4 regions of the Oerskovia sp. NPDC060287 genome follow, and region 1 is predicted to be linked to each of the others. Evidence: riboswitches for the same ligand, from Rfam matches in the RefSeq annotation. Region 1 holds a riboswitch; each other region holds the start of a gene.
The links. A riboswitch is a leader RNA that binds a small molecule or an ion and turns the genes downstream of it on or off. The one in region 1 is predicted to bind thiamine pyrophosphate.
Positions count from the first base shown of each region.

Region 2: another riboswitch for thiamine pyrophosphate. It lies ahead of thiD (bifunctional hydroxymethylpyrimidine kinase/phosphomethylpyrimidine kinase); the one in region 1 lies ahead of ACFWFR_RS13040 (thiamine ABC transporter substrate binding subunit).
Region 3: another riboswitch for thiamine pyrophosphate. It lies ahead of thiC (phosphomethylpyrimidine synthase ThiC); the one in region 1 lies ahead of ACFWFR_RS13040 (thiamine ABC transporter substrate binding subunit).
Region 4: another riboswitch for thiamine pyrophosphate. It lies ahead of thiO (glycine oxidase ThiO); the one in region 1 lies ahead of ACFWFR_RS13040 (thiamine ABC transporter substrate binding subunit).

Region 1 is NZ_JBHXBO010000142.1:1,661-3,851, forward strand. It holds gene ACFWFR_RS13030 (serine hydrolase) at 1-430, opposite strand, end outside; gene ACFWFR_RS13035 (DUF4235 domain-containing protein) at 498-767, opposite strand; TPP riboswitch at 937-1,062, shown strand; gene ACFWFR_RS13040 (thiamine ABC transporter substrate binding subunit) at 1,120-2,191, shown strand, end outside.
Region 2 is NZ_JBHXBO010000053.1:17,601-19,791, reverse strand. It holds gene ACFWFR_RS07005 (HEAT repeat domain-containing protein) at 1-762, opposite strand, end outside; gene ACFWFR_RS07000 (hypothetical protein) at 915-1,253, shown strand; TPP riboswitch at 1,333-1,433, shown strand; gene thiD (bifunctional hydroxymethylpyrimidine kinase/phosphomethylpyrimidine kinase) at 1,425-2,191, shown strand, end outside.
Region 3 is NZ_JBHXBO010000026.1:5,604-7,794, forward strand. It holds gene thiC (phosphomethylpyrimidine synthase ThiC) at 1-1,186, opposite strand, end outside; TPP riboswitch at 1,177-1,286, opposite strand; gene ACFWFR_RS04075 (diacylglycerol/lipid kinase family protein) at 1,463-2,191, opposite strand, start outside.
Region 4 is NZ_JBHXBO010000193.1:1,935-4,125, forward strand. It holds gene thiO (glycine oxidase ThiO) at 1-782, opposite strand, end outside; TPP riboswitch at 789-866, opposite strand; gene ACFWFR_RS15055 (DUF6220 domain-containing protein) at 1,077-1,532, shown strand; gene ACFWFR_RS15060 (multicopper oxidase family protein) at 1,535-2,191, shown strand, end outside.

The DNA of each region.
Region 1 (2,191 bases):
TGTCCGCATCGACACCGATCTGCATCGTGAAGTACTGCCCGCTCGCCCCGACGATCGTCAGCGCGGCCTGCTTCTCGTCCGCGTCGACCACGTCGACCGAGACCGGCACCCACTCACGGTCTGCGCGGAGCCGGTCCAGGACGGGCACGAGCTGCGCGGCGGGCACCTGGTCCAGGAACGACCGGGCGAACCGCCGGTCCAGCGTCGCGGCGTCGGGGGAGGCGTCCGCGTTGAGCAGCTCGAGCACCCAGCCGGCCGCCATGCCGACCGTGCCGTCGGGCAGCGCGACCGCGGTCGCGGCCGCGCTCGGCGTGGGCGGCACCTCGGAGCCGTTCCCGGACGACGAGCACCCGGTCAGTGCGAGCCCCACGACGAGGAGGCCTCCGACGAGGGGTGAGCGACGGCGTCGGGCAGCAGAGAGGGAGGGCATCGAGACACCCTACGGAACGACCCTCGCGCGGCGGGTGCGGACCCGCCGGTGCCGCCCGACCCCGGTCTCAGGACGCGCGGGCCGCGAGCCGCGTCACGACGCGCTTGGCCTCGCGCCCCGCGAATCGGCGGGCGAACACGCTCGCGGCCGCAGCGGCCGCGGCGAACGTGACGGCGCTGATGATGCCGACCTCGGGGTCGTCCAGGTCCTTGGGGGCGTCGTGCCCCGTCGCCTTGGCCCACGCGAAGCTCACGACCTTCTGCGCGACCCAGCCCGCGGCCAGCGTCAGGGCGACGGTCGCGACCTTCTCGGTGAGGGTCTGCTCGTTCTCGGCCATGTGGACCTCCTGGTGAGGGTGCGGCGGGCGGGGCGCGCCGCGCGTCGTGCACGTGCCCGACGGCGGAGCTCAGGTCCCACCGTAGCCGTCGCCCCGGGCGGGGCGCGCCTCGGGCGAGACCACACGCCGGACCCCTGCCCGCGCCGTCGGGCCGCGGTGTAAAGTCGCAGGTGAACGACAGGGGAGCGCCGACCGCCCGGAGACAACGGGCAACAGGCGCTGAGAGTGCGGACCACCGCAGACCCTCGAACCTGATCCGGTTAGCACCGGTGGAGGAAGTCGGGCTTCTCCAGCCTCGCTCACGGACCTTCCGTGCGCGAGGTCCCCCTCCTGTGACGTCCAAGGAGGACACGTGAACACCATCAGTACCCGCCGCGGCCCCGCTCACAAGATCGGCCTCGGTCTCGTCGGCGGGCTCAGCGCGCTGGCTCTCACGGCCTGTGCCGGGTCGACCGACACAGGCGCAGGCGACACCTCGAGCGCGGAGGCGAGCACCGTCACGCTCGTCACGCACGACTCCTTCAACGTGAGCGAGGACGTCCTCGCCGCGTTCGAGAAGGAGTCCGGGCTGACCGTCAAGCAGGTCGCTCCCGGCGACGGCGGAGCGCTCGTCAACCAGCTGATCCTGACCAAGGACGCGCCGCTCGGCGACGTCGTGTTCGGCATCGACAACTCGTTCGCGACCCGCGCGATCGACGAGGGCGTGCTCGAGCCCTACACGCCCGCGGGCCTCGCCGACTCGGCGGCCCAGTACGCCGTCGGGGACGGCGAGCTCACCCCCGTGGACCTCGGCGACGTCTGCGTCAACGTCGACCACGCCTGGTTCACGGCAGCGGGCATCCCCGAGCCCGTGACCCTCGACGACCTGACCGAGCCCGAGTACAAGGACCTGCTCGTCGTGACCAACCCCGCGACGTCGTCGCCCGGGCTGTCGTTCCTGCTCGCGACCGTCGGCGCCTACGGCGAGGACGGCTGGGAGGGCTACTGGAGCAAGCTCGAGGACAACGGCGTCAAGGTCGCTGACGGATGGTCCGACGCCTACTACGTCGACTTCTCCGGCTCCGAGGGCAAGGGCCCGCGCCCCCTCGTGCTGTCCTACTCGACGTCGCCCGCGTTCACGGTCACCGAGGACGGCACCGAGACCACGACGGGTGCGCTGCTCGACACCTGCTTCCGCCAGGTCGAGTACACGGGCGTGCTGGCCGGGGCCAAGAACCCCGAGGGCGCCAAGAAGCTCGTCGACTTCCTCGTGAGCGACGCGTTCCAGGCCGACATCGCCGACAACATGTACATGTACCCGGCGGACGCGGACACCGAGCTGCCCGAGGGCTGGGCCGAGTTCGCGCCCCTGTCCCCGTCGCCCTTCGAGGTCGCGCCGGCCGACATCACCGCCCACCGCGACGAGTGGATCAAGGCGTGGACGT
Region 2 (2,191 bases), on a different contig from region 1:
CAGGGCACTGCGTGCTGCGCTCGCGACCGTGCTTCCGTTCGCGATGGCCGCGGTCTCCTCCGCAAGGTCTGCTGCGACGACGAGCAGCCGCTCGTGGACCAGGTCGCTCCCGGTGCGCCCGAGGGCACGGACCGCCCAGTACCGGGTTCTGGTGTCCGGACTGGCGGCCTGGTCGAGGAGCCAGGTCGTCTGGTCGGGCTCGATCGCGCCCAGGGCGGTCGACACGTAGCCCAGGAGCGCGAACCGAGGCTCGACGAGCTCGCGGCGCAGCCCGAGCGCGGCCTCGGACCCGCCGAGGTCGGCAAGGGCAGCGGCCGCGACCTCCCGGACGCGGTGGTCCGTGTCGCCGAGCACGTCGACGAGGGTCGGCACGGCCTCGTGCGCCCCCAGGACGCCGAGCACCTCGCAGCCGACCGTCCGCTCGTAGGCGACGGGTGAGTCGAGCAGGGCGAGGGCGTAGGGCACGGCTCTTCGGAAGCCCGCGCGTCCGCAGGCTGCCGTGAGGTACCAGGGTGCCGACGCCCCGTTCTCGAGGGCGCGCAGCATCGCCGGCTCGAGCGACGCGTCGGCGAAGGCGTAGAGACGGTTGAGAGTCCGCTCGAACGTGCTGATCGGGAACCGCTCGAAGCGCAGCACGACGTCGCGCAGGGCGTCGGCGGCCTCCCGGTCGCCGGCCAGGGCGCGTTCGGCGGCGGCGTCGACAGCGTCCTCGTCGACCGCGGGATCCGGGTCGAGGAGCCGGGCGAGCAGGTCGTCGGTCATCGCGAGGCCGAGCCGCGCGACGGACGCGGGTGGACGGGAACGCTGAGAACCATGGGGCGAGCATAGGGGGCCGGCCGACCGCCGGGTCTCCTCCGAGCGGGTCCGCTACGGTGGTCGCACCGACGTCGACGACGACCACCGAGGTGACCGCCATGCCCCGCCGCACCGTCCTGCTCGCCGGAGCCGTGGCGGCGTCGTGCGGCTCGCTGGCGCTGGCCGCCGCGCTGGGCGCGACCGGGCCGGTCGCGATCCCGCCGCAGGGGCCGTGGATCGTCGGGGTCGACGCGTGGCCCGACGGGATCGACGTCTGCATCGAGGACCCTGCGGTCGAGTACGCCGTGACACCGCTCCCTCTGCCGCCGCTCCCGACGACGGTCGCTTTCGTCCCCGGCGCCGTCCGCGAGGACGTCGAGCGGGTCGTGACGTGCCTGGACCGGTACGTCCCGCTGTCGAGCATCGACGTGATGACCGTGCCGGCCGGGGTCTCGTAGGCGCCCCCCGCTGATCCGCCCCCGGGCGACACCTGGTGGTCTCCGCCGACCGTCCGGTCCGGGTGCCCGCTATCCTTCCCCCGAAGACACGGGGTGCCCGCTCCCACGAGCCGGGCTGAGAACACACCCGTCGAACCTGATCTAGCTAGCACTAGCGAAGGGATGTCGGCAATGTCGCTTGCTGCCACCACACCTGTCCTGCCCCGACCCGAACCCGCGTCCAGCACCGCACGAGAACGCGTCGGGTCGCCCGGGGCCGAGGCCTCCCGCCCCCGCGTCCTGTCCATCGCGGGCACCGACCCGACGGGAGGCGCCGGGATCCAGGCCGACCTCAAGGCGTTCGCGGCGCACGGCGCGTACGGCATGGCGGTCACGACCGCCCTGGTCGCGCAGAACACGCACGGCGTCCGCACGGTCCACGTCCCGGGCGCGGACTTCCTGACCGAGCAGCTCGACGCGGTCTCGGACGACGTGGTGATCGACGCCGTGAAGATCGGCATGGTCGCCGACGAGGCCAATGCGCGTGCCATCGCGACGTGGCTCGGCCGGGTGCGTCCGCCGTTCGTCGTGCTCGATCCCGTCATGGTCGCCACGAGCGGCCACCGCCTCCTCGACGAGGGGGCCGAGCAGGCGGTGGGCGACCTGGTCGCGCTCGCCGACCTCGTGACCCCCAACCTCCCCGAGCTGGCCGTCCTCCTGGGCGAGCCGGCCGCGACCACCTGGCCGGACGCCCTCGCCCAGGCGAGGCGCCTGCACGTGGCGAGCGGCGCCGTCGTGCTCCTGAAGGGTGGTCACCTCACAGGGGAGGAGTCGCCCGACGCGCTCGTGGGGCCCGACGACGTCACGACCTTCTCCGCGCCCCGCGTCGACACCGTGCACACCCACGGGACGGGGTGCTCGCTGTCGGCTGCGGTTGCGGCGCTCCGACCCCGGCGCGA
Region 3 (2,191 bases), on a different contig from region 1:
GCGCCTCCTCGCACAGCTCCTCCTCGAGGCGCACGTTCTCGACGATCTTGTGCATGGGGACGTGCCCCGGGCCCTCGATCATGACCTGCACGCCGTAGGACTTCGCGACCTTGGTCAGCTCGCCCAGCGTGCGCAGCTCGGCGAACTGGGCCGCGTCGTTGGCGTCCGCGATCGAGCCCGGGCGCAGGCCGTCGCCCAGCGAGAACGTCACGTCGTAGTCGCGCAGGATCTCGCACAGCTCCGCGAAGTGCGTGTACAGGAACGACTCCTGGTGGTGCGCGAGGCACCAGGCAGCCATGATCGAGCCGCCGCGGGACACGATGCCCGTGACGCGGCGAGCGGTCAGCGGGACGTAGCGCAGGAGGACGCCCGCGTGCACGGTCATGTAGTCGACGCCCTGCTCGGCCTGCTCGATCACGGTGTCGCGGTAGATCTCCCACGTGAGCTGCGCGGGATCGCCCTTGACCTTCTCGAGCGCCTGGTAGAGCGGCACGGTCCCCACGGGGATCGGGGAGTTGCGCAGCACCCACTCGCGGGTCTCGTGGATGTCCTTGCCCGTCGAGAGGTCCATGAGGGTGTCCGCGCCCCAGCGGGCGGCCCACACCATCTTCTCGACCTCCTCCTCGATCGAGGACGTCACGGCCGAGTTGCCGATGTTCGCGTTGATCTTCACGCCGAACGCCTTGCCGATGATCATGGGCTCGATCTCGGGGTGGCGGCGGTTGGCCGGGATCACGGCCCTGCCCCGCGCGACCTCGTCGCGCACGAGATCGACGTCGACACCCTCGCGGGCCGCGACGAAGCGCATCTCGTCGGTCACGACCCCGGCCCGCGCCCAGGCGAGCTGCGTCCGGGCGCCACCCGTGCCGCGCTCGGTGGGGGCGGCGTCGGGCCGGAGCCAGGACGCACGCAGGGCGGGCAGGCCGCCCGCGAGGTCGAACGCCGCGGGGTCGTCCGACGAGGTGTACGGGCCCGAGGTGTCGTACAGGTCCAGGTGCTCGCCGTTGCTCAGGTGCACGCGGCGCTCGGGGACGCGCAGGTGCTCCGCACCCGGGACCGGGTGGTGGACCTTGACGGACCCCGCGATGGGTCCGGTCGTGATGGTGTGCGCGGACGACCCGGTGGTCACAGCGGGTGCAGCGGTGGCGGGCCCGGTGGTTGCGGGCACAGCGGTCTCAGAGCTCATGGCTCTCTCCCTACGTCGGCATGATCCGAACAGGTTCGAACGGTCGGCGGCGCTGAGCCGCCCTCTCAGCTCGCTGCTGCGAGCTCCCGTGGGTGTGTGGAGTTGTGGGTCGTGCTGGTGGTGCGGTGTGCTGGGTGGTGCGCGGCCACCGTAGCGCACGGCGCTGGGCGCCGGCGCGCGGGTCCCACGACCGCCCCTCTCCCCGTGAGTGCGGAGCTCTTGCGAGAAACGCCGGGCGTGTCGCGCAAGAGCTCCGCACTCGGCGACTGGCCTGGATCACCCGTCCGTCGGTGCCCCGTCCGCGATGTCGTCGGACGTGTCGGGCTGGTAGACGCACACCCACAGCGCACCGGCGCGCACGCTGACCTCGAGCTTCTTCGACGGCTCGATCACGTCGCCGTCGAGCTGGCGCGGCTGCGGCCGGTCGGAGATCACCGAGATCCGTGACCCGCGCAGCACCTCCATGTTGGGGACGCGCCTGCGTCCACGCAGCACCCCGACGAGGAGCTGGACCCAGTGGCCCAGGTTGCGGGGCGCGAGGATCGCGACGTCCATCTGCCCGTTGTCGGGCACGGCGTCGGGCAGCAGGTTGACGCCTGCCTGGAGCTTGCCGACGTTCCCCACGAGCACGCTGCGCGCCCGACGGCGCAGCACCGGCCGGTCGTCGACGCGCACCTCGACCTTCATCTCGTCGTCGGCGAGGTGCTTGAACGCCGAGACGACGTAGGCGAGCGCACCCGCCTTGGCCTTGAGCGCGGTCGGTGCGTCCTCCATCATCGCGGCGTCGAGCCCCATGCCCGCCATGACGGCGAACGCCTGTCCGTCGACCTCGCCGATGTCCACGGCGCGGCGCCCTCGGTCGAGCGCGAGGCGGATGCCGTCCTCCGGGTTCGGCGGGATGCCGAGGTTGGTCGCGAGGAGGTTGCCCGTGCCGCCGGGAAGGACCGCGAGGGCCGCCTCGGTCCCGACGAGCCCTTCGATGCAGGCGCGCACGGTGCCGTCGCC
Region 4 (2,191 bases), on a different contig from region 1:
TCCGCGCCCGCCGCGAGGACCACGGTTCCCGCGCGGTGCACGACCCCCGCGTCGTCGAGGGCCCCGGTCACGGGAGAGCCGAGGCCCGTCGAGCGGAGCAGCCGCACCGCCCGGCGGTGCACGACGGCGGCACGCGGGTCCCGCGCGAGGGCTGCGGTCAGGGCGCGGTGCACCGCGCGCGGGTCGACCTGGTGGTCGCCGGGCGCCCAGAACGCCCCGGCGACGCGCGGACCGACGAGCGGCTCCCGCTCGCGCGCCGCGGCGACCGAGATCTCGGTCGAGTCGAGCCCCCACGCCTCCTGCAGCGCGCGCACGCGACGCCCGAGCGCGAGGTCGTCGCCGTCGTAGGCCAGCGTGAGGGTCCCGGTCGTCCGCAGGCCCACGCTCAGCCCCGAGCCCGCCTCGAGCTCGGCCGCGAACACGGGCCAGCGCGCCGCGGAGTCGGAGCCCAGGCGCAGCGCGGCCTCCTCGCCGAAGTCGGCCTCGGTCACGGGCGCCAGCATCCCGGCCGCGGCGTGCGTCGCGCCGTCTCCGGGGGAAGGGTCCAGGACGGTGACGCGCAGGCCCGCGCGAGAGGCCCGCCAGGCCGCGGTGAGCCCCACGATGCCGCCGCCCACGACGAGGACGTCCGTGGCGCCGTCGGGCCCCTCGTCCGTGGTCCTCCGGTGGGCGGGCGCGGCTCGCCCCTCCGCGCCCGACGGCGGCACGCCCCGCGGGCTCTCGCCGCGCCCCGGTGGGCGCGAGGGCAGGACAGGGTGGTCGGTGGACAGGGCTGCGCACATGCGCTCGCTCCCTTCGCTGGCATGACCCAGATCAGGTTCGACGGTCGGCTCTCGCCCTCTCAGCCCCGTGCGGGGCTCCCGTGCTTCGCGGCCACCCTACAACGCACGCGTCCGGTCGCCGACCGTGTATCAACCGGGGCGTTGCCGACCTCTCTCGGTGTATCCGCTGGGACATCCGACTCCCGTGCGTGCGACCTCCCTCCAGGGACGGCCTCCCCGAGCGGTCGAGCATCGACCGCCCCGCCGCGGACCCGAGCGGCCCGCCCACCTTCCCCGCTTCAGGTGGAGCTCCTCATGCGCAAGACATTCCTCGTGATCAGCGTCCTCGTGGTCGTCGCCGTGGTCATGCAGTTCTACTTCGCCGCCGTCGGCGTGTTCAGCGACCCCGACGACGAGCTCTTCGCGATCCACGGGACGAGCGGCCGCATCGTGCTGCCCCTGCTGATGATCCTGTCCATCGTGTTCGCCGCCCTCGCCAAGGCCGGGAGACGCACCGTGTGGCTGGCCGTGCTCGGGTTCGGCCTCCTGCTGTTCCAGACGATCCTGTTCATCCTCACCGGAGTCCTCACGGGGTCGGAGCCGCCCCCTGGTGAGATCACCACGGCGGGCACCATCATGCTCGGCTTCCACGCCCTCAACGGGCTCGCGATCCTCGGCGTGACGGGGACCGTCGCGTCCAGGGCTCGGGCGCTCGTGGCGGAGGGGCGCGTGCCCAGCCCGGCGTCGACCACCGCCCCCGGGAACGTCTGACGGTGACCGTCCCCGCCCTCCAGCTCGTCTACCTGGTCCTCGCCCTCGCGGGCGGGGCCGGGTGGGTGCTCGCCGCGCTCCGGCCGCGGCGCGGCCCGTGGGTCGCGCTCGCGACCGTGGCGCTCGTGCTGCGTGTCGGGGTCGTGGTCCTGCTGGGCGGGCACGGGTGGTGGTTCGTCCAGGAGAAGGTGCTCGTCGGGCTCCCGCTCGCCGTCGGCGGGGCGGTGCTCGCGCTCGTCGTGCTCGTCGTCGGCAGGGGCCGTCCAGCGATGCCGGCGCGCCAGGCCTGCCTCCTCGGGGCGGCGTACGCCACCGCCGGGGAGCTGGTCCTCGTGCTGGTGGTCGGCTACCCCGTCGGGCCCCTCAGCGGGGGCGTCGTCGTGCTCCTCGTCGCGGCCGCGACCCTCGTGACGTGGCTCGTGCTCGCCGGGCGTGACCCGGGCGTCGTGCGGGGCGTGAGCCTCGCCGCTGCGTTCGTGCTGCTCCTGCCGCTCGGGCTCGCCTGGTGGGCGAGCCGGGCAGAGGTGCATCTCGAGGTGGTCGGTCCCGGTGCCGTCGGGGCCGCGGCCGCCGCCGTCCCGGGCACGGGAGCGCACACCGGGAGCGGACACGCCGCGGACGAGCCCGCGACCGACGAGCTCTCGGCTGCGGGCGGCGGC